One region of the Streptomyces sp. CLV115 genome, then DNA from elsewhere that is predicted to be linked to it. Evidence: riboswitches for the same ligand, from Rfam matches in the RefSeq annotation. Region 1 holds a riboswitch; each other region holds the start of a gene.
The links. Region 1 has a riboswitch for cobalamin ahead of metE (5-methyltetrahydropteroyltriglutamate--homocysteine S-methyltransferase). Riboswitches for the same ligand answer to the same signal wherever they lie in the genome.

Region 1 (5,749 bases):
GAGAAGTCCGCGGCCCAGCGCTTCCTGGAGACCTGTGCGACGACCGGCGATCCGAGTCCCTTCTGTTCGTACGAGATATGTCGCCGCACGGACGGACTGGTGATCGGCGGCATGGGATTCCATGGCGCGCCGGACGAGGACGGGGACGTCACGATCGGCTACGGCCTCGTCCCCTCGGCACAGGGAATGGGTTACGCCTCCGAGGCGTTGCGCGCCCTGCTGCTGTTCGCCCGCGAGGAGGGGGTGCGTCGGGTGCACGGTGACACCGACCTGGACAACATCGCGTCCCAGCGCGTCATGGAAGCCGTCGGCATGCGTCTGGAGAAGCAGGACGAGCGGCTGAAGTACTACCGGACCGACTGGGGCCCGCGGTCCGAGGAGTAAGCCGGTGCGGGGGGAACGCCGGAACCCCGACGGGAGGTCCCGTCGGGGTTCCGGCGTTCCGCCCGCGTGTGATGCCGGTCAGCCGGCCGCGGTGGCGGGGCGGTTCGCGCCGCTGCCTCCGGTGGTCACGGCTCCGGTCCTCGGTGCGAGCAGCCGGTCCGTCAGCTGGCCGAAGAGGAGCCCGAAGGCCACCCAGAGGGTGGTCTGCACGGCGAGGGTGCTCAGTCGGAACTCCCAGAGCAGGGAGGCCGGGAAGTCCTTGCCGACTTCGTTGTACGAGGGCAGGAACGCGTAGGCGAACCCGATCACCAGGACGTACGCGGCGGATGCCGTGATCGTCGCGTTCCAGTTGCCCAGCCGGGGAGCCAGCCGTTTGCCGAGGATGACGGCGGCGACGGCCAGCAGCACGCTGAGGGCGACCATCAGGAAGAACAGCGCGGTGCGCGGGCCGATGGTGTCGGGGTTGCCGACGGCCGGCGGGTTGGCCGGGTACTTCAGGAACGGGACGACGTACACCGTCAGCAGTGCCGCGCCCGCGATCAGCGCGGCCGTGGCCCGCGGACCGAACCTGCCGATCCGGCCGAGGGCGTAGCAGAAGACGAGCGCGGCGATGCCGCCGATGGCGACACCGAAGACCAGTACACCGGTGGCGAGGCCGGCGGTGGACTGCATGGTGCGGCTGACCAGTTCCTCGCCGCCGTCGTGGTGGTGGCTGTGCGCCTCCTCCAGGGCGATGGCCGCGTCCACACGCGACTCACCGAGGAAGTAGGCGACCAGCAGAGCGAGTGCGCCCGCGGCGAGGCCGGCCAGCATGCCGCGGACGAGCAGGGCTCTGACAGATATGGAGTTCATGTGGTTTCCCCAGGATCGGACGGTACGTCAGTGGCAGGGGAAACCGAGGAGGTGGCGGCCGTCGTGGACCCACTCGTGGACACCTTCGCCGGAGATGACCGCGGTGGCGCCCTGCTCGGCGCCGACGAAGTACAGCAGTACGAGCATGAGGATGCCGAAGAAGACCGCCCAGGGGGCGATGGCCTTCAGGGAGATGGGGGTGATCGCCGGTACGGCGGTGGCGGGGGCAGCAGTCTGTGCCATGGCAGAACCTCCTGAGGGAACACGCGTCCCGATCGTGGTGCCTGAGACGTGGGTGCTGGGTCTGACTTCCCGCACAGGTACGGGTTCACAGTGGCGCGACCGTGCCGGATTCTCACCGGACTTCCGTCACACCTACGTCATGTTCGCCGTGACCATACCGCTTGGGGACAGGTGCCGCCATGGTGCCGGTGACGGGGCCCGACCGCCCGGATGCCAGGGTGGGCACACCCGAGGGGCCAGAGTTCAGGGAGTTGACCGGGTCATGGCAGTACAGGTGATGTTGATCTCACCGGCGCTCAACGCCGCGCTGCGCGAGGCCCGTTTCGACGGTGACGCACCGCTGGACGCGGCCGGGGTCCGCCGGGCGGAGGCGGTCGCGGCAGCGGTGCCGGACGCCGACCGGTATCTGCGCGGGCCGTCCGAACGATGTGCCGGGACCGCCGACGCGCTGGGGCTGCGGGCCGGACCCGAACCCACCGTGCAGGGCTGGGACATGGGCCGGTGGAGCGGTCGGCGGCTGGCGGCGGTGAGCGCGGCCGAGCCGGAGGCGGTGTCGTCCTGGCTGACCGATCCTTCGGCGGCTCCGCACGGTGGCGAGTCCCTGCTCGAACTCTGCGCCCGGGCCGGACGCTGGCTGGACGCGCTGGAATCCGCCGAGGGCGGCGGGGGCAGCCGCGTGCTGGCAATCGTCGAGCCGGCGGTGGTGCGGGCGGTGATCGTCGGGGCACTCGCGCTGCCGGTGGAGGCGTTCTGGCGGCTGGACGTCGCCCCGCTGACGCTGACCGCGCTCAGCGGCCGTTCCGGTCGGTGGAACCTGCGGTGCGGGCAGCAACTGTCCCCCGCGACCGGCCCCGCCGTCTGATCCGACCGATCCGATCCGACCGATCCGATCCGGGCGGCCGATCCGATCCGGGCGGCCGATCCGATCCGGCCTGCGATCCGGTCGGCCCCGCCGATCCCGCCGATCCCGCCGATCCGAATGCGCTGTCCGGGATCCGGAGCTACCCCCTATGGTGGTGGGTGCAGCTGGTTCGCCCTGTCCGCCAGGCAGGCGCGTCGCAAGAGGGAACCCGGTGGGAATCCGGGACTGCCCCGCAGCGGTGAGTGGGAACGACCGCCGTCATCGAGCACTGGACCCGACGGGTCCGGGAAGCGACGGCCAGTAGGTGTCTCGTACGCGGGACGCGCCCACGAGTCCGAAGACCTGCCACTGCCCGTGCGCGTCGGACGCGCACGGTGATCCCGGTGACCTCGTGGGCGGGTCGGCGTACATATCGAGCAGGTCACGCGCGTCGGCACGGCGCCGCGGATCCGCCCGGTCCGTCATCCCTTCGCGTCTGCGATCCGTCCCGGGGTCGTACCAGGACACGCTCGCGAAGGAGAGTCACGTGACCACCGAGTCCGCAGTCGCGGCAGCCCGGGCCACCGTGTACGGCTACCCCCGCCAAGGGGGCGACCGGGAACTGAAGAAGGCCGTCGAGGGCTACTGGAAGGGCCGCGTCACCGCAGCCGCCCTCCGGGAGACCGCCGAAGAACTGCGCCGCGCCAACTGGCGACGGCTTGCCGAGGACGGCATCCACGAGGTCCCGACCGGTGACTTCTCGTACTACGACCATGTGCTGGACACCAGCGTGATGGTCGGTGCCGTGCCCGTCCGGCACCGTGCGGCCGTCGCGGCCGACGCGCTGGACGGCTATTTCGCGATGGCGCGCGGGACACAGGACGTGGCGCCGCTCGAAATGACCAAGTGGTTCGACACGAATTACCACTATCTGGTGCCGGAGCTCGGCCCCGACACCGTCTTCGCCGCCGACTCCACCAAGCAGGTCCGGGAGTTCGGGGAGGCGCTGGCGCTCGGGCACGACGCCAGGCCGGTGCTGGTGGGTCCGGTGACCTATCTGCTGCTGGCCAAGCCCGCTCCCGGTGTCGCCGCCGACTTCGAACCGCTGACCCTGCTCGACCGGCTGCTGCCGGTGTACGCCGAGGTGCTGGCCGATCTGCGTGCGGCCGGTGCCCAGTGGGTTCAGCTCGACGAGCCCGCGCTGGTGCAGGACCGTTCCCCCGCGGAGCTGAACGCCGTCGCACGTGCCTACCGCGATCTCGGTGCGCTTGCCGACCGGCCGCGGCTTCTGGTCGCCTCGTACTTCGACCGGCTCGGTGACGCACTCGCCGTACTGGCGAAGTCTCCGGTCGAGGGCCTCGCCATGGACTTCACCGGTCCGGCCGCCGCCAATCTGCGGGATCTCGCCGGGGTCGGGGGTCTGCCGGGCAGGCGGCTGGTCGCCGGGGTCGTCGACGGCCGCAACGTGTGGATCAACGACCTCCAGCAGTCCCTGGCCACCCTAGGCACCCTGCTCGGTCTGGCCGGCCGGGTCGATGTGGCGGCCTCCTGCTCGCTGCTGCACGTGCCTCTCGACCTGGCCGCCGAGCGCGACATCGACCCGCAGGTGGGGCGCTGGCTGGCCTTCGCCCGGCAGAAGTCGGCCGAGATCGCCACGCTCGCCAGGGGGCTTGCCCGGGGCACCGCATCGATCGCCGCCGAACTCGTCGCCAACCGCGCCGACCTGGCCTCCCGGGCGGGCTCCGCGATCACCCACGATCCGGCGGTACGGGCCCGCGCCTCGGCCGTCACGGAGGCCGACTCGCACCGTGAACTGCCCTATCCGCAAAGGGCGGTGGCCCAGCGCGCCCGGCTCCGGCTACCGCTGCTGCCGACGACCACGATCGGCTCGTTCCCGCAGACCTCTCAACTGCGCACCGCACGAGCCGACCTGACGGCGGGGCACATCGACGCGGCCGCGTACGACAAGCGCATCGAGGCCGAGATCCAGGAAGTGATCGCGTTCCAGGAGGCTGCGGGCATCGATGTGCTGGTGCACGGGGAGCCGGAACGCAACGACATGGTGCAGTACTTCGCCGAACGGCTCACCGGCTGCCTCGCCACCCGGCACGGCTGGGTCCAGTCGTACGGCACCCGGTATGTGCGGCCGCCGATCCTGGCCGGGGACATCGCGCGCCCGGAGCCGATGACGGTCCGCTGGACGACGTACGCGCAGTCGCTCACCGGCCGGCCGGTCAAGGGCATGCTCACCGGCCCCGTCACCATGCTCGCCTGGTCCTTCGTCCGTGACGACCAGCCGCTCGGCGAGACCGCGCGCCAGATCGCCCTCGCACTGCGGGACGAGGTGAACGACCTGGAGTCGGCGGGCAGTTCGGTGATCCAGGTGGACGAGCCCGCGCTGCGCGAGTCGCTGCCCCTGCGGGCCGCCGACCGAGCCGGGTACCTGGCCTGGGCGACCGAGTCGTTCCGGCTGGCCACCTGCGGCGTACGCCCGGACACCCAGATCCATACGCACATGTGCTACGCGGAGTTCGGCGACATCGTCCGGGCGATCGACGACCTGGACGCGGATGTGATCAGCCTGGAGGCGGCCCGCTCGCACATGCGGGTGGCCGACGAGCTGGCGGCCACGGGCTACCCGAGGGAGGTCGGCCCCGGCGTGTACGACATCCACTCCCCCCGGGTGCCGAGCGGCGGGGAGGTGGCCGCCCTGCTGCGCAAGGGCCTGGAAGCGATTCCCGCCGAGCGGCTGTGGGTCAATCCCGACTGCGGTCTGAAGACCCGGGGCTGGCCGGAGGTGTGCGCCTCGCTGCAACACCTCGTTTCGGCGGCCGCCGAGGTGCGGGCCACTCTGCCCGGCGGCGCCGGCCGGACGGTCCGCTGAGGGTCCTCCGACGGTTCCGCGGCCCGGGGCGGGTGCCCGTTCGGGTGCCCGTCCCGGGCCGCGGCGCGCCGTGTCATGAGGCCCCGAGCCCGAGCGGTCCGGCGGCGATCGAATGCAAGAAGTGTGGTCCGTACCAAGGTATTGACAGCCCCTTGGTTCACTTCTTAAATCGCATGAAGAACCAAGACCTCTCCCTGCTCCCCCACAACGGGCATTTGTCATAGCCATGACATGAGCTCGCTCCACTCCGCACGGGAAGGACCCCCATGACCTCTCCCCGCCGTCTGCTGGCGGCCGCGCTCTCCGCGCTCGCTCTCGTCTCCGCCTCGTCCGCGCTCGCCTCCGGGGCGCCCGCCCCCGGACCCCGCACCACCGCGGCCACCTTCACCGACGACTTCGACGGCCCGGCGGGCGCCGCCGTGGACGGGGCCAAGTGGCAGATCGAGACCGGCGACAACGTCAACAACCATGAACGGCAGTACTACACGGCCGGGAACAACAACGCGGCACTCGACGGCCAGGGCCATCTGGTCATCACCGCGCGC
Region 2 (5,749 bases), on a different contig from region 1:
CGCTCATGCACTACCGGCAGTTGACCGACATACCCGGCATCGAACTGCGCACGCACGGGACGACTCTCTACAACAGCCTGTACCGGGCCGACGACCAGATGCTGGTCAACACGCACGCCTGGGGCGTCAACGCCTACCGGGCACCCGTGTGGCACCTGCGGCGCAATCGCGGGGGCGGCATGTTCGACGTGTACGCGGACAGTTTCAGCGCCACGTGGGACACGGCCACACCCGTGGAAAGGTGAACCCATGGCACGGACCGAGTTCTACGACGACCCGAACGCGCCGAAGCCCAACAGCCTGGTCGTGGCCGCTTCCGCCGTGGTGACGGACGAGGCGGGACGGATCCTGATGCAGCGACGGCGGGACAACGGACTCTGGGCCCTGCCGGGCGGGGGCATGGACCTGACCGACTCACTGCCCGGCACCGCCGTCCGGGAGGTCAGGGAGGAAACCGGGCTCAATGTCGAGATCACCGGGCTCGTCGGCACATACACGGACCCGAAGCATGTCATCGCGTACAGCGACGGTGAGGTTCGCCGCCAGTTCGCTGTGGTGTTCACGGCACGCATCATCGGCGGCGAACTGGGCATCTCCGGCGAGTCGACGGACCTCCGATTCGTCACCCCGGACGAACTGGACGCGCTGCCCATGCACCACACCCAGCGGCTGAGGATCGACCACTTCCGGGCGAACCGAGCGACGCCGCACCTGGGGTGATCGCCCGGCTCGGCAGGTACGCCCGAACCAGATGGTCGACCAGGGCTACTACTGGAACAAGTTCTCGTTACAGTGGGGCGACGCATCGGAGCCGCGAACCCGTACGCCGTCCAGAGAGATGGGGACCTCATGACGCAGGTGACCGACCACGGCGGGGGCGTGCACAGCATCAAGGTGCCCATCCCGGACAATCCGCTCGGCCACACCCTCGTACACGTCCTGGACACCGATCGGGGCCCGGTGCTGATCGACACCGGGTGGGACGATCCCGAGGCCTGGGACACGCTCGGCGCCGGACTCACCGCCGTCGGCACGGAGATGGCCGACATCCACGGTGTGGTCATCACCCACCACCACCCCGACCACCACGGGCTCTCCGGGCAGGTGCGCGAGGCCTCCGGGGCCTGGATCGCCATGCATGCGGCGGACACCGCGATCGTGCGCCGTACCCGGGAGTCCGAACCCGGCAGGTGGCTGACCTATCTCGCGGCCAAACTCACCGCGGTCGGAGCACCCGAGGAGCACCTCGCGCCGTTGCGGGCCGCCGCGGCCGGCCGGAGCCGGACACGCACCCTGCCGGGGCTGCGGGCCGCGCTCCCGGACCGGGAGATCGTGCCGGGCGAGCTGCTGGACCTGGCGGGGCGCAGGCTGCGGGCGATCTGGACACCGGGGCACACGCCCGGGCATGTGTGCCTGCACCTGGAGGAGGAGCACCCGGGCAATCTGCCGGGGCGGGGACGGCTCTTCTCGGGGGACCATCTGCTGCCGGGGATCAGTCCGCACATCGGGCTGTACGAGGACCCGGACGACGCGACGGCCACCGATCCCCTCGGTGACTACCTCGACTCGCTGGAGCGGATCGGCAGGCTCGGGGCCGCCGAGGTGCTGCCCGCCCATCAGTACGCCTTCACCGATGCGGCGGGGCGCGTGCAGGAACTGCTCGGGCATCACGAGGAGCGGCTGACGGGGCTGCTCGGGCTGCTGGCGGAGCCGCTGACGCCGTGGGAGCTGGCCGAGCGGATGGAGTGGAACCGGCCCTGGGAGCAGATCCCGCACGGCTCCCGGAACATCGCCGTCTCGGAGGCGGAGGCGCATCTGCGGCGGCTGGTGAAGCTGGGGCGTGCGGAGGCGGTGCCGGGGAGCGAGCCGGTGGCCTACCTCGCGGTGTGAGCGGTGTGAGCGGTGGGGCGGTGTGCGTGGTGTGAGTGGTGTGAGTGGGGTGCGTGTGGTTTCGCTTACGTGGGCAGGGGCGCGCTTGCGCGGGCAGGGCGCGTACGTGAGCAGTGACACGTACGGGGCGCTCCTCCCGGCCCGGAGTCCGGGTGGTGCCGCCCGGTAGAGTGTGCGGGTCGTCATCATGCCCGTTCAGGGGGAAGCCGGTGCGAATCCGGCACTGACCACGCAGCCGTGAACCGTCTTCGCAGGCGGTGAGTCGGAATGCCCTGTCCGCGGTCGTGACCGGCTCGGACCACCGGATCCCCCGGTGGTCGGCACCGTCGAGGTACACGGGGTCGGAGCCTGGTGCCTGAGCGTGCCTGTGCCCGGTTCACCCCGCAGGAGAGGCCCCGCCCGCCATGACCGTACGTCGCAGCGCAGCAACGCTCGCCGCCACCGCCGCCGTGCTCTGCGCGGCCGCTGCGCCGGTCGCGGTGGCAGCGCCGTCCCCCTCGCCCTCGCCGTCCGTCGCGCTGCCGTCCGGGCTGTACGGCACGAAGGACCCCACCTACGACGGGGTGTGGCGGCAGTCCCTGGCCTTCCTCGCGCAGCGGCTCGAAGGGGTCACCCCGGCCGCGAAGTCGGTGGACTGGCTGATCGGCCAGCAGTGCGCCGACGGCTCCTACGCCGCGTACCGGCCCGACGCCGCCCAGCCGTGCGACGCCAAGACGGTGCGGGACACCAATGCCACCGCGGCGGCCGCCCAGGCGCTGGTCGAGGTCGGCGGGCACCGCGAGACCGTGAACGACTCGGTGCGCTGGCTGAAGTCCGTACAGAACGAGGACGGCGGCTGGGGCTACACCGCGGGTGCGCCCAGTGACGCCAACTCCACCTCTCTGGTGATCGGCGCCCTCGCCCGTCAGGGGCAGCGCCTCGCGGACATCACGACCCCCGATGGCAAGACCCCCTACGACCCGCTGCTCGCCCTCGCCCTCCCGTGCGGCGGCAAGGACGGCGGCGCCTTCGCCTACCAGCCCGACAAGAAGGGCGGGCTCGCCGCGAACGCGGACGCCACCGCGGCCGCCGTCCTCGGCACGATGGGCAAGGCTCTGGCGGTCGGGAACAACGCCGCGGGCAAGGCGCCCACCTGCCGGTCCGGTTCCGGGCTCACGCCCGAGCAGGCCGCCCAGAACGGCGCCCACTACCTCACCGGCGCCCTCGCCGGCAGCGGCCACCTGAACCTGGCGCCGATGCCCGGTGCCACCGACACCACCCCGCAGCCCGACTTCGGCAACACCGCCGACGCGGTCGTCGCGCTCTCCGCGGCCGGCCACCAGGACAAGGCGGCCGGAGCCGTCGACTGGCTGAAGAAGAACTCCGCGGACTGGGCCGGCCAGAACGGCCCCGCCGCCTACGCCCAGCTGGTCCTGGCCGCCCACGCGACCGGCAACGACGCCCGGGACTTCGGCGGCGTCGACCTGGTCGCCCGGCTCAACGCGGCCGGCCCCGAACCCGCCTCCGTCGTGACGCCCGACCCGTCCGCCGACACCGGGTACGAGGCCACGGAGAAGGACCAGGTCCACAGCGGCGACGACGTGATCGGGGGCGTGTGGTGGTACGTCGGCATCGCCCTCGTCCTCGCGGCCATCGCGTTCTTCCTGATCAGCGGTCGCCGGAAGAACAGGCAGCCGTGAGGCGCGCGGGGCGGGCCACCGCGCTGCTGGTGGTCCTGGGCGCCGTCCTGGCCGTGCTCGGCGCGGGACCGGCCCAGGCGGCCGGGTACCGGTACTGGTCGTTCTGGGAGGGCTCCGGCTCCGGCTGGACGTATGCCACCCAGGGCCCGTCGCTCGTCCGGCCGGACGACGGGGCGGTGCAGGGCTTCCGGTTCTCGGTCAGCGAGGACTCCCAGGACTCGGCGAAGCCGCGCCGCGCCGCGGAGTTCACGAAGATCTGCGCGGACACCCCGGCCGAGGACGGCACCAAGCGGATCGCGCTCGTCATCGACCCGGGCACGGCGGCGGACGCCCCGGCGGGTGAGAAGCCGCCCGCGCCGCGCACCGCGTGCGCGCGGGTCGCACCGGACGCGAGCGCCGCGGAGGCGCTCGCCTCGGTGGCGAAGCCGCTGCGCTACAACAGTGACGCGATGCTCTGCGCCATCTCCGGCTACCCGGGTTCGGGCTGCGGCGAACAGGTCTCCGGCAGCGGCAGCGGCAATGGCACGCCCGACGCGTCCGCCGCCGCGTCCGCCGCCGCGTCACCGGCCGGATCCGCGGCCTCCGGCACCTCGGGCGGTTCCGGCGGCCCGTCCGCCGGGGTGCTCGTCGGGGTCGGCGCCGTGCTCCTCCTCGGCATCGCCGCGGTCGTGCAGGCCCGCCGCCGCCGCGGATGACCGCCCGGACCCGCTCCGCCGTCCCGGCACGGCGTCGTCCGCTGCGCGCTCCCGAGGCGACCCGGAGCAACGCCGTGCCCGCCGGGGCCTGGTGGCTGTGGGCGCTCGGCCTGGCCACCGCCGCGTCCCGGACCACCAATCCGCTGCTGCTCGGGCTGCTGGTGGGGGTGGCCGGTTACGTCGTGGCCGCGCGCCGTACGGACGCGCCGTGGGCCCGTTCGTACGGGGCGTTCATCCGGATCGGGTTGTTCGTCGTCGCTGTGCGGCTGGTCTTCTCCGTGTTCCTGGGTTCCCCGATCCCCGGTACGCACACGGTGTTCACGCTCCCCGAGGTGCCGCTGCCCGACTGGGCGCAGGGGGTCAGGCTCGGTGGCCGGGTCACCACCGAGCAGTTGGTCTTCGCGCTGTACGACGGGGCGAAGCTGGCGGCCCTGCTGATCTGTGTCGGTGCGGCGAACTCGCTCGCCAACCCGGCCCGGCTGCTGAAGTCGCTGCCCGGTGCGCTGTACGAGGCGGGCGTCGCGGTCGTCGTCGCGATGACGTTCGCGCCGAACATGGTCGCCGATGTGATGCGGCTGCGCACCGCTCGGCGGCTGCGGGGCCGTCCGACCGGTGGTATCAAGGCGGTCCTCCAGATCGGACTGCCGGTCCTGGAGGGCGCGTTGGAGCGTTCGATCGCGGTGGCCGCGTCGATGGACGCGCGCGGCTACGGGCGCACCGCCCAGGTCCCGCCCGCGGTCCGCCGCACCACGAACGTCCTCACGCTCGGCGGACTGCTCGGGGTGTGCGCCGGTACGTACGGGCTGCTGGCCGCGCAGGGCGCGGTGTACGGGGTGCCGCTGCTGATCGCCGGGCTCGTCGCCGCGCTGGCCGGGCTGCGGCTCGGCGGGGCCCGCTCGGTCCGTACCCGCTACCGGCCCGACCGGTGGGGGGTGCGGGCCTGGCTGGTGGCGGGTTCGGGCGTCGTGGTGGCGGTGGCGATGATCTGGGCGGGCGGCGCCTACGGGGAGGCGCTGCACCCGGGGGTCGTCCCGCTGACCGCGCCGGTGCTTCCGCTGTGGCCGGCGGCGGCGGTGCTGATCGGGCTGCTGCCCGCGGTGGTGGCGCCGGTGCCGCCGCCGGTGGGTACGCCGGTGGGCGCTGCGCCGACGGGTGCTGCGGCCGTGGGTACGCCGGTTGGTGCTGCGCCGACGGGTACTGCGCCGGCCGGTGCGCCGAATTCCAAGGAGATCCAGTGATCCGGTTCGAGCAGGTCTCGGTGCGTTACGAGGGGACCGGGCGCCCCACCCTGTCGGGGGTCGATCTGACCGTCCCCGAGGGCGAGTTGGTGCTGCTCGTCGGCCCGTCCGGGGTCGGCAAGTCGACACTGCTGGGTGCCGTTTCCGGTCTGGTGCCGCATTTCACCGGCGGCACGCTGAGCGGCCGGGTCACGGTCGACGGCCGCGACACCCGTACCCACAAGCCGCGCGAACTCGCCGATCTGGT
Region 3 (5,749 bases), on a different contig from region 1:
GAAGAACGGGCCGCCCACCAGGGCGGTGACCACCCCGGCGGGAATCTCTTCGGGGGCTGCCACGGTCCGCGCCAGCAGATCGGCCAGCAGCAGGAAGACCGCCCCGCCCAGCGCCGTCACCGGCAGCAGCCTGCGGTGGGACGCGCCGACGATCAGCCGGGCGGCGTGCGGAACCATCAGGCCGACGAAGCCGATCGCCCCGCTGTAGGCGACCAGCACGCCGATGATCAGTGACACCAGCACGAAGACCCCGCCCCGGAATCGTCCGGGGTCCAGGCCGAGGCTGCGGGCCCCTTCCTCCCCGGTCAGCAGCAGATCCAGCGGACGGGCCAGGCTGATCAGGAGCACGGCACCGACAGCCAACACCACTGCGGGCAGCGCCAGTTGGTCCCAGCGGGCGCCGCCCAGGCCGCCCAGGGTCCAGAACAGGATCGCCCGCACATGCTCGGCCCGCGAGGACAGCACCAGGATCAGGCTGGTGAACGCGGACAGCACGTACTGGATCGCCACCCCGGCCAGAATCAGCCGGCCCGTCGTCATGGTGCCGCCGCGCCGGGCCATCGCGTAGACGGCGACCAGTGCGGCCATGGACCCGGCGAACGCCGCGACGGGCAGCGCCACGTCGGTGGCCATCCCGGCGCCGACCCCCAGCACGATCACCATGGCGGCGCCCGCCGACGCCCCGGACGAGGCGCCCAGCAGGAACGGATCGGCCAGCGGATTGCGCACCAGCGCCTGGAGCACCGCGCCCGACAGGGCCAGCCCGGCGCCGACGACGGCCCCGAGCAGCACCCTGGGCAGCCGTACCTCCCACACGATCGTGGGGAACGCGCCGGAGCGTTCACCGCCCAGGACCGTACGCAACACCTCTCCCGGCGGAATCCGTACCGGGCCGAGCGCCAGACCGGCCACCACCGTCGCGAGCAGCAGCACCACGAGGGCGCCGATCACGACGGGGGTCGAGCGCAGGACGGACTCGGGGCCGGGGCGGGCGGGCCCCGCGCTCACAGTGTGCCGGGGTGCAGTTGCCCGGCCAGGTCCTGTACGGCGTCGGCGACCCGGACACCGAGCACGGCCGAGGACAGCGGGAGTACCGCGAACTTCTTGTTCTTGATCGCCGGCACGTCCGCGAGTGCCGGGTCGTTCAGCAGCCGCTTCTTCTTGGCCTCGACCGTGGTGCCGCCGTAGTCGTAGATCACGACCACTTCGGGCCTGCGCTTGATGACCTGCTCCCAGGACACGTCGCCGAAGGTGGCGTCGAGGTCCGCGAAGACGTTCCGGCCCCCGGCGAGCCGGACGATCTCGTTGCCGACGCCCTTGCCGCCCGCAGTGAACGCGGAGCTGTCGCCGGAGTCGTACACGAACACCGAGGGATGTGCGGAGCCCTTGAGCTCCGTTCCGACCGTCGTGATCTTCCGTCGTTCCTCGGCGATCAGGCTCCTGCCGCGCTCCGGAACGCCGAAGACCCTGGCCACCTGGGTGATCTCGGTGGCGAGCTGATCGACGCCGACCTTGCCCTCGGTGCAGTTCTCGATATTCAGCCGGGTGTTGATGCCGTCCTTCTGGAGCCCCGCCCGGTCCTGGCCCTTGGCCTTGTCGAAGGCGCTGGCGTACCCGCCGTAGACGAAGTCGGGGTTGGCGCCGAGCAGTACCTCCTTGGAGGGGTACTCCTTCGCGAGCACCTTGGTCCTGTCGTACGCGGACCGGTACTCCGGCAGGATGCTGTCGTCCAGGTAGGCGGTCCCGGCCAGCCGGTCCTGGAGCCCGAGGGCCAGCATGATCTCGGTGACGTGCTGGTTCATGGTGACGACCCGCTTCGGCGGGGCGTCGAAGGTCGTCTTCGTACCGCAATTGGTGACGGTGTAGGGGAAACCTTCGGCGGCCGGTGCGGCCTCTGCCCTGCTCTCGCCGCCGGTGCCGCAGCCGGTGAGCGGCAGCAGGAGCAGGGGTATGAGCGCGAGGGGTACACGGCGTATCGGGGGCATGGCCGAGCCTTTCCGGGGGATGTCCTCGTCCCCTGGTTGTACGAGAAGGCGGCGCGGCCAGTATCTGGCTTCCGGGCTGTGTGCAGCCCGGTCACAGTGGCGGGACCGTACCGGATTCACACCGGTTTCCTGACGCGCGTCGCCCGAGATTTCGCAGGCCATTCTGTCAGACCGCGTATTCCGCAGGTCATGCCCCTTGGGTTGCCGGCTCCGGACGCCGACGTCCGCGAGGACGGCCGGCACTGCGGACAGGTTTCGCCCGGACCGGGAGGGTCGCCCGCCCCGTCAGCGGCTCGGTGGGCACCGGTCAGCTCTCGACCTCGGTTCTGTCACCGCCCCAGAGGGTGTGGAAGGTGCCGTCGCGGTCGACGCGGTGGTAGGTGTGTGCGCCGAAGTAGTCGCGCTGGCCCTGCGTGAGGGCGGCGGGGAGGCGTCCGGCGCGCAGGGAGTCGTAGTAGGCGAGGGCGGCGGCGAAGGCGGGGGTGGGGACGCCCTGGGCGGCGGCGGTGGCGATCACGGTGCGCCAGTCGTCCTGTGCGGCGGCGATCTCTTCGGCGAAGCTCTTGTCGGAGAGGAGGCTCGCCATCCGGGGCTGGGCCTCGTAGGCGCTGGTGATCCTGTCGAGGAACGCGGCCCGGATGATGCATCCGCCGCGCCAGATCGAGGCGACCCTGCCGAGATCGATGTCCCAGTCGTATTGCCCGCTGCCGGCCGCGATCTCGTGGAAGCCCTGGGTGTAGGCGACGATCTTCGAGGCATACAGTGCCTGCTCGACCCGGTCGGCGAATGCCGCCGCCTCGTTCTCACCGAGCTTGCGGGCGGTCGGTCCGGCGAGGTGGCGTGAGGCATCACGGAGGGCGGCGTGGCCGGAGACGGAGCGGGCGAAGACGGCCTCGGCGATGCCGGAGACCGGAACGCCCAGGTCGAGGGCGACCTGCACGGTCCAACGGCCGGTGCCCTTCTGCTCCGCCTGGTCGAGCACGACATCCACGAAGGGCTTTCCGGTCGCCGCGTCGACATGGGAGAGCACTTCTGCTGTGATCTCGATGAGGTACGAGTCCAGGCGCCCGGTGTTCCAGACCCGGAAGATGTCCGCGATCTTGGCGGGAGAGTATCCGGCCACGTCGCGAAGCAGCTGGTAGGCCTCGCCGATGAGCTGCATGTCCGCGTACTCGATGCCGTTGTGCGTCATCTTCACGAAGTGTCCGGCGCCGTCAGGACCGATGTGCGTGACGCACGGGGCGCCGTCCTTGGCCTTCGCGGAGATCTTCTCCAGCATCGGTCCGAGCGAGTCGTAGGACTCCTTGCTGCCGCCCGGCATGATGCTCGGTCCGTCGAGCGCGCCCTCTTCGCCGCCCGAGATGCCGGTGCCGACGAAGTGGATGCCCTGCTCTCGCAGTTGCCTCTCCCGTCGGCGGGTGTCCTCGAAGTGGGCGTTGCCGCCGTCGATGACGACATCGCCCTCTTCCAGGAGCGGGGCGAACTCCTGGATCACCGCATCGGTCGGGTCGCCCGCCTTGACCATGATGACGAGCCTGCGCGGACGCTCCAGCGCCGCGACGAACTCCTGCGGGGTGTGCGCGGGTACGAAGGAGCCCTCGTCGCCGAACTCCTCGATCAGCGCGTCCGTCTTCGCGGCCGTCCGGTTGTGCACCGCGACCGTGAATCCGTTGCGGGCGAAGTTGCGTGCGAGGTTGCGGCCCATGACCGCGAGACCTGTGACGCCGATCTGTGCAGTGCCGCTCATCTGTGTGCTCTGCAATCTGTTTCGGGGATGCCCGGATCTTCGGCAGTGCCGGGATCTTCAGTATGGGCACGGGGTGCGGCAACGGCCTGTTCGGCATCGCCCGGATGGAGTCACCTGTGTATATTAGGAAACCGCCTAGGACCTCTAGGTGGGTTTCGACGGAGGTGGCGAATGGTTCGCGCGGGTCTCACGACCGAACGCGTGGTGGCGGCGGCGGCCGATCTGGCCGACTCCATCGGCTTCGACAAGGTCACCATCTCCGCGCTGGCCCGCGGCTTCGGGGTCAAGGACGCCAGCCTGTACTCCCACGTCAAGAACCTGCACGACCTGCGTGTCCGGGTCGCGCTGCTGGCCGCCGGGGAGTTCATCGACCGGATCGGCACCGCGGTCGCCGGCCGGGCCGGGAAGGACGCGCTGGTCGCGTTCGCAGACGCCTACCGGGCCTTCGCGCTGGAGCGGCCGGGACGGTACGAGGCGACGCAGATGCGGGTCGACCCCGAGATCGTCGCCGGGTCGGCCGCGTACCACCGCACCATCGAGACCACGGGTGCGATGCTGCGCGCCTACGGACTGTCCGAGCCCGATCTGACGGACGCGGTACGGCTGTTGCGCAGCACCTTCCACGGATACTGCGCACTTGAGGCGAGCGGCGGCTTCGGCGCGCCCCGCGACGTGCAGAAGTCCTGGGAACGCTCCGTCGAGGCCCTGCACTTCCTGCTGGAGCACTGGCCGTCCGCCACCGGTGAAGGCACCGACGAGGGGGAGAACGGACATGACTGACCACATGCTGCCGGAGCGCACCGGGCATCTGAAGGTGCCCGGCGCGACGCTGTACTACGAGGTGCGCGGCCGGGGCCCGCTGCTGCTCCTGATGCCGGGCGGCAGCGGCGACGCGGGGCTCTACGACCGGATGGCGGCGCGGCTGGCCGACAGCTGGACGGTCGCGGCCTTCGACCCGCGCGGCTACTCGCGCAGCCTGCTCGACGGCGCGCCGCAGGAGCAGCGGGTGGCGGTGCACAGCGACGACGCCCACCGGCTGATCGAGCTGCTGTCACCGGACGGCGGTCCGGTGGCCGTGTTCGGCTCCAGTTCGAGCGCGATCGTCGCCCTGGACCTGCTCTCCCGTCACCCGGAGCGGCTGCGCCGAGTGGTCGCGCACGAACCGCCGTCGGTGGAACTGCTGCCCGATCCGGAGCGGGGGCGGAAGCTCTTCGCCGCGGTGCGCGACTCCTTCCGCAGGGGCGGGGTGGCCGCGGCGCTGGCCACCATGACCGAGGGACTGACGGACCCGGAGGCGCCCGAACCGGCCGGGGGCGGACACCGGGAGGCGCCCGGAACCTCCGCGCGGGAGGCCGAGGCGTTCCGGCGGACGGGGGTCAACCTCCCGGTGTTCCTGGAGCACGTGCTGTGTTCGTTCAGCGGGTACGTGCCGGACCTGGCGGCCCTGCGGCGTGGCGGGGAGAAGCTGGTCATCGGTGTCGGGGAGGACTCCCGCACCCTGCTCACGGCGATTCCCGGTGCCCGGCTGGCGGACCGGGGGATCGGCGGGCTCGTGGAGTTCCCCGGCGGGCACACCGGTTGTGTCGAGGACCCCGAGGCGTTCGCCGCGCGACTGCGGGAGGTGCTGTCCGATCCGGCGCCGGAGGGGACACGGATGCCTCCGAACGACAATCATCGGCCGTGATCCGTTTCCACAAACATCTCGTCACGCACCTTTGAATTCGCCCTTTTGGCGGATGAGTTGGCAATGGTTCAGGTAGGTCTCCTGTCAAAGGTCTGGTGCCGGACCATCTGGGGCGCCACCCTGGCTTCGGCGTCCCGACGACGCATCCGAATCCGGCGAAGGCAGGCAGATGACACCGATCACCCGCAGGGGATTTGTGGCGCTCGGCGCGGGCGTGGCGGCGGGAGCCGCCATGCCCCCGGTGACCGCGGGCGCCGCGGTCCGGACGGGCACCGCGACCGCGACCGCGGCGACCGGCACCATCAAGGACGTCCGGCACGTCGTGGTGCTGAT
Region 4 (5,749 bases), on a different contig from region 1:
ATCCGGGGGCTTTCTGGCAGACCGGCGGGGGTCGGGACACGGTTCGGGACGAGCGGTGACGGCCATGACGAGAAAAGGAACAGTTGTCCGGGGCCGTCGGTTCAGGGAGACCGCCGGGGCCCTCGGTGTGCGTGTTGTCCTGCTGGCCTTCTGGGGTACGGCGTCCGTCCTGGCCCGGTGGTGCGGGGATCGCGAGGAGGGCGCTGCCGAATCGGTTCGGCACAAGGCGTAACTGGAGGCACTCCACCCAGTTGATTCGGCGTCGGGACGGTGTCACCGCCGGCCCGACAGCCGGACCGAATAATGGAGAGAAAGCTGATGAGTGCGATTCACCCCAAGATCACCGAGGTTCTGACACACACCTTCAAAGTTCCCGCCGCAGAGATTCACCCGGGCTCCACGATGGACAGCCTGGAGATGGACTCCCTCGCCGTCGCCGAGTTCGCCGTCCTCATCAGGGACACGACCGGCGGCGACCGGGACTTCGACCAACTCCCCAAAAACGCCACGCTGGCCGACATCAGCCGGTTCATGGACACGGCGGCCGGCGGCGGGGCGCGGGTGGGCGGCGGGGCAGCGATGAGCAACGCCCGATGAACAGGCCGGCCGTCGCCGTCACCGGACTGGGCATGATCACCCCGGTCGGCAACGACACCGAATCCACCTGGCGGGGCGTGTGCGCGGGCCTGTCACCGGCCCGCACCGTCGCCGGGCTCGACGGATGCGCGATCGACTTCGCCTGCATGGTCGACGGCATCGATCTGGACGCCGCGATCGGCGGCCGGGCGTCCTTCCGCATGGGGAAGTACGTGAAACTCGCCGTCCTCGCCGCCCGCGAGGCGGTCACCGACGCCGGACTCGACCCGGCCGGGTGGGACGGCAGCAGGGTCGCGGTGGTCGTCGGCACCAGCAGCGGCGGCTCCGCCTCGCTGACCGAGCAGGCCGTCGTGCTCGACCGGCTCGGCGCCGGGGCCACCTCACCGTCGGGCATCCTGCTCACCATCCCGAACATGCCCGCCGCCGAGATCGCGATCCAGCTGCGGGCCACCGGCCCCAGCCTGGCACCGTGCACCGCCTGCTCGTCCGGCGCCACCGCGCTGTCCGTCGCCCGCGACCTGCTGGTCACCGGGCAGTGCGACATCGCGATCGCCGGAGCCACCGAGTCGATCGTCTACCCGGCCGCCATGGCCGCGTTCGCCAGGTCCGGGGCCGGGGCCCGGCGCGACGGCGACCCGGCCGGACTGTGCCGGCCCTTCGCGGCCGACCGGGCCGGCCTGGTCATGGGCGAGGGCGCGGCCGTCATGGTGCTGGAACGGACGGACGACGCCCGGGCCCGGGACGCGGCCCCACGGGCGCTGCTCGCCGGCACCGGAGCCACCACCGACGCCCACCACCCCATCAGCCCGCATCCGTCGGGCGTGGTCGCCCAGGCGGCGGTGGAGGCCGCGCTGCGCGACGCGGGCTGGGCGGCCGAGGACGTCGAGCACGTCAACGCGCACGGCACGGCGACCCCGGTCAACGACGCCACCGAGGCCGCCCTGATCGCCCGGGTCTACCCGCACCGGCCACCCGTCACCGCGCCCAAGGGCGTACTGGGGCACTGCATGGGAGCGGCCGGAGCGATCGAGGCCGGACTCACCGTCCTCACGCTCCAGCGCGGAGTCGTACCACCGATCGCCAACCTGGACGCCCCGGCGCCCGAGTTCGACATCGACTGTGTCACCGAGCAACCTCTGCGGCGGCCCATCAGGCGCGCCGTCAGCCATTCCTTCGGATTCGGCGGCCACAACGCCGTACTCGCTCTTCAGCGTCCCTGAGAGCCGTTCCGCAGGCAGCAGGCAGGTGGTGCGACGGGACAACAGCCCGGCGTACCACCGGCCCCACACCGCCCGTGAGCTGCACAGAGGCACGTGATAGCTTGCCGGGGCCAGTCAAACTCCACCCAGGAGTCAGGGAATCCGGTGCGAATCCGGAACTGACGCGCAGCGGTGAGGGGGACGGGCGGGGCCACAGCCACTGGGACCACCCTCGGGTGCCCGGGAAGGCGCCCCGTCCGGACGAACCCGAGTCCGAAGACCTGCTGGCATCCGCGACCCGGCACCGGGCCGCGGGACTCCGTACAACGGGCTCCGCGCATGAGCCCAGAGACGCAGAGGGACTCCGTGCCGTCCATAGCCAGCCCCGTCCGCACCGTCGCCCTGCTCTCCGCGGGACTGGTCCTGCTGACCGCCTGCGGAGGCGGAGCCGGTGGCACCACCGCGAAGCCGGGCCGCGCGGACGGATATCCGGTGACGCTGAAGAACTGCGGCCGCACCGTCACCGTCGATGCAGCGCCGCGCCGTGCCGTCTCGGTGGACCAGGGATCCACGGAGATCCTGCTCTCCCTCGGCCTCGCCGACCGGATGGCCGCCACCGCGACCTGGACCGACCCGGTGATGAAGGGCCTGGAGAAGGCCAACGACGAGGTGCCCAGGATCGCGGACAACCGGCCCTCCTCGGAGAAGGTCCTCGACCGCGAACCGGACTTCGTCAGCGCCTCGTTCGAATCGACACTCGCCAAGGGCGGCGTCGCACCCCGCGAACAGTTCGAATCGCTCGGCGTCCCCACCTACGTATCGCCCGCCGACTGCGCCGGCAAGGACAACAGCGGCGGCGGCGACGGAGCCCGCACCGCGCCGCTCACCATGGACAGCGTCTACGGCGAAGTGCGCGACCTGGCCAAGGTGTTCGGCGTACCGGAGCGCGGCGACTCGCTCGTGGCCGCGCTGCGCGAACGGGTGCAGAAGGCGACCGAGGACATCGACGCCTCCGGCACCACCCTCCTGTACTGGTTCTCCGACTCCAAGGCCCCGTACCTGGCGGGCTGCTGCGGAGCCCCCGGAATCATCACCGAAGAACTCGGCGCGAAGAACGTCTTCGACGACACCCACGAGGAATGGCCCCAGATCAGCTGGGAGACCGTCGCAGACCGCAACCCCGACGTCCTGGTCATCGGCGACCTGACCCGCAGGGCCCAGACCGCCGAGAGCGCCGCGAAGAAGATCGAGTTCCTGGAGTCCAACCCCGCCACGAAGAACATGGACGCCGTCAGGCACAAGCGGTACGTCCTGCTGAGCGGCCAGGCCATGAACCCGTCCGTCCGGACGGTCGAGGGCGTCGAACGCGTCGCCGCCGGACTGCGCAGGTTCGGGCTCGCGCGGTGACGCCGACCGAACGCGGCACGACGGTGACCGCGCCACCGGCCGCCGTCGCACCGGTGGGCGTCACGAAGGGCGTACGACGGCTGCGCGGCGGGGTCCTGTGGGCCTGCGGCCTCGCGCTGCTCGTCGGCTCCGTCGCGGTCGCCGTCACCATCGGCCCCGCCCGCATCTCGGTGGGCGACGTCTGGTCCGCGGTGGCCGCCCACCTCGGCGGAGGCCGGTCGCGGCTCTCCCCGATCCGGGACGGCATCATCTGGAACCTGCGCATGCCACGCACGCTGCTCGCCGCGGTGTGCGGCGCCGGGCTCGCGGTCTGCGGCACCGTCATGCAGTCCCTCCTCCGCAACCCGCTCGCCGACCCGTTCGTCCTCGGAGTCTCCTCCGGCGCGTCCACCGGCGCGGTGGTGGTCGTCGTCCTCGGTGTCGGCGGGGGAGCGTTGTCGATCTCGACCGGCGCGTTCATCGGGGCGCTGTGCTCGTTCGCCCTGGTGCTGCTGCTCAGCCACACCCTGGGCGGCACGACGGACCGGGTGGTGCTCTCCGGTGTCGCGGCCATGCAGCTGTTCTCCGCGCTCACCTCCTTCGTCGTGATGACCGCCGCCGACGCGGAGCAGACCCGCGGGGTGCTGTTCTGGCTGCTCGGCTCGCTCAGCGGGGTCGGCTGGACCGATGTGTGGGTCTGCGCCGCCGTGCTCGCCGTGACCCTGCTGATCTGCCTGGGCCACGCCCGTACGCTCGACGCCTTCGCGTTCGGCCAGGACGCCGCCGCCACACTCGGCGTCGATGTCGCGCGTGCCAGGATCGTGCTGCTGTGCACGACCGCGCTGCTGACCGCCGCACTGGTCAGCTCGGCCGGTGCCATCGGCTTCGTCGGTCTGGTGCTGCCGCACGCCGCCCGTGCCCTCGCCGGTTCCGGCCACCGGCGGCTGCTGCCGGTGACGGCGCTGGCCGGGGCGGTGTTCCTGGTCTGGGTCGACACGCTCGCCAGGACCGTGCTCGATCCGCAGGAGGTGCCCGTGGGCGTGGTCACCGCACTGATCGGGGTGCCCGCGTTCGTCCTGGTCCTGTACCGCACCCGGAGGACCGCATGACGGACGCGGCCGGCGCGGGACTGCGCGCCGAACGGGTCAGCCGGACGGCGGGCGGCCGCCTCGTCCTCGACGGGATCGACCTCGCGCCGCGGCCCGGCGCCACCGTGGGGCTGATCGGACCGAACGGATCCGGGAAGTCGACCCTGCTGCGGGTGCTGGCGGGAGTCCTGGCCCCGGAGACCGGTGTGGTCACCCTCGACGGACTGCGGCTCACCGAGATCGGCCGCCGCACCGTCGCCCGGCGCGTCGCCGTGGTCGACCAGCACGCCGTCACTCAGGTCGAGCTCAGCGTGCTGGACGTGGTGCGGCTCGGCCGCATCCCGCACCGCAGGGCCTGGTCGGCGCCGAACGGGGCGGACGAGGCAGCGGTACGCGAAGCGCTCGCCCGGACCGGTCTCGCCGACCGCGGCGACCAGTCCTGGCACACCCTCTCCGGGGGCGAGCGCCAACGCGTCCAGATCGCGCGTGCACTGGCCCAGCAGCCGCGCGAGCTGCTGCTCGACGAGCCGACGAACCACCTCGACATCCAGCACCAGCTGGAGCTCCTCGCGCTGATCGCCGCACTGCCGCTGACCGGCGTGATCGCCCTGCACGACCTCAATCTGGCGGCGATGTTCTGCGACCGGATCGCCGTGCTGAAGGAGGGGCGGGTGGTGGCCGTCGGCACGCCCTCGGAAGTGATCACCGAGGAGCTGATCGCGGACGTCTACCGGGTCGCCGCCCGCGTCACGCCGGACGGCCCGGACGGGCGGCCCTCGGTGCGGTTCCTGCCGGGGCGGCCGGTGGCAACACAGCGGCCGGTGGGGCCGTAGCGACTGGTGGGGACGCAGCGGCCGGTGGGGCCGTAGCGGCTGGTGGGGACGCAGCGGCCGGCCGGGGAGCGGCCGGCTCCTCGTGGAGGGGGCCGCGACGCCGAGCGGGCGGACCCGGCACTGCGTGGCGTGGGTCCGCCCGTTCTTTCCGGGTGCGGCGGTTCGCCGCGGTGCGTGGGGTGGAGTGGGCCCGGCGGGTCAGCGGCGGCGTCCCCCGCCGAAGCCGCCTCCGATGTCCTTGCCACCCGTGTCCTTCCCGCCCATGCCGGTGTCGTCCGCGTAGTCGATCTGCTCCTTGCGGAGTTCGGCGGAGACCTCCTTCTGCTCGGTCACCTTCTTGGTCTCCATCCGCACCCGCTCGACGGCCACGGTCTCCTTGCGGGTGGTCGGGCGTTCCGCGTGCAGGGTGACCTCGACGTCCTGCTCGCGGATGGCGGCACGCTCCGCGGGCTTGTCGCCGGGCTGGAGCGGTTCGCGGATCAGCCGCACCTCCTCGTGCGTCACCGGAACGGTCCTGGTGACGTTCTCGGTGACGACGTACTTGTGCAGCCGGGCCGTTCCGCTCTCGTACTGCTCGGTGCCGACGTGGAGTTGCTCCTCGGAACGGATCATCTCCTCCTTGCCGCCCAGGTCGGCGGCGGACCGT

Region 2: another riboswitch for cobalamin. It lies ahead of AADR41_RS11360 (prenyltransferase/squalene oxidase repeat-containing protein); the one in region 1 lies ahead of metE (5-methyltetrahydropteroyltriglutamate--homocysteine S-methyltransferase).
Region 3: another riboswitch for cobalamin. It lies ahead of AADR41_RS09700 (ABC transporter substrate-binding protein); the one in region 1 lies ahead of metE (5-methyltetrahydropteroyltriglutamate--homocysteine S-methyltransferase).
Region 4: another riboswitch for cobalamin. It lies ahead of AADR41_RS19400 (ABC transporter substrate-binding protein); the one in region 1 lies ahead of metE (5-methyltetrahydropteroyltriglutamate--homocysteine S-methyltransferase).

Annotation. Positions count from the first base shown of each region.
Region 1 is NZ_JBCEWQ010000029.1:12,032-17,780, reverse strand. Features, by position in the region: gene AADR41_RS13405 (GNAT family N-acetyltransferase) at 1-384, shown strand, start outside; gene AADR41_RS13400 (CbtA family protein) at 463-1,236, opposite strand; gene AADR41_RS13395 (CbtB domain-containing protein) at 1,264-1,479, opposite strand; gene AADR41_RS13390 (histidine phosphatase family protein) at 1,742-2,341, shown strand; cobalamin riboswitch at 2,489-2,705, shown strand; gene metE (5-methyltetrahydropteroyltriglutamate--homocysteine S-methyltransferase) at 2,868-5,204, shown strand; gene AADR41_RS13380 (glycoside hydrolase family 16 protein) at 5,471-5,749, shown strand, end outside.
Region 2 is NZ_JBCEWQ010000022.1:68,197-73,945, forward strand. Features, by position in the region: gene AADR41_RS11345 (helix-turn-helix domain-containing protein) at 1-245, shown strand, start outside; gene AADR41_RS11350 (NUDIX domain-containing protein) at 250-720, shown strand; gene AADR41_RS11355 (MBL fold metallo-hydrolase) at 850-1,890, shown strand; cobalamin riboswitch at 2,044-2,184, shown strand; gene AADR41_RS11360 (prenyltransferase/squalene oxidase repeat-containing protein) at 2,295-3,569, shown strand; gene AADR41_RS11365 (SCO2322 family protein) at 3,566-4,264, shown strand; gene AADR41_RS11370 (energy-coupling factor transporter transmembrane component T) at 4,261-5,502, shown strand; gene AADR41_RS11375 (ABC transporter ATP-binding protein) at 5,499-5,749, shown strand, end outside.
Region 3 is NZ_JBCEWQ010000018.1:20,128-25,876, forward strand. Features, by position in the region: gene AADR41_RS09695 (FecCD family ABC transporter permease) at 1-969, opposite strand, end outside; gene AADR41_RS09700 (ABC transporter substrate-binding protein) at 1,005-1,985, opposite strand; cobalamin riboswitch at 2,024-2,176, opposite strand; gene gndA (NADP-dependent phosphogluconate dehydrogenase) at 2,293-3,732, opposite strand; gene AADR41_RS09710 (TetR-like C-terminal domain-containing protein) at 3,904-4,512, shown strand; gene AADR41_RS09715 (alpha/beta fold hydrolase) at 4,505-5,416, shown strand; gene AADR41_RS09720 (phosphocholine-specific phospholipase C) at 5,586-5,749, shown strand, end outside.
Region 4 is NZ_JBCEWQ010000052.1:18,721-24,469, reverse strand. Features, by position in the region: gene AADR41_RS19415 (acyl-CoA dehydrogenase family protein) at 1-59, shown strand, start outside; gene AADR41_RS19410 (acyl carrier protein) at 319-597, shown strand; gene AADR41_RS19405 (beta-ketoacyl-[acyl-carrier-protein] synthase family protein) at 594-1,817, shown strand; cobalamin riboswitch at 1,912-2,099, shown strand; gene AADR41_RS19400 (ABC transporter substrate-binding protein) at 2,136-3,203, shown strand; gene AADR41_RS19395 (FecCD family ABC transporter permease) at 3,200-4,291, shown strand; gene AADR41_RS19390 (ABC transporter ATP-binding protein) at 4,288-5,103, shown strand; gene AADR41_RS19385 (PRC and DUF2382 domain-containing protein) at 5,302-5,749, opposite strand, start outside.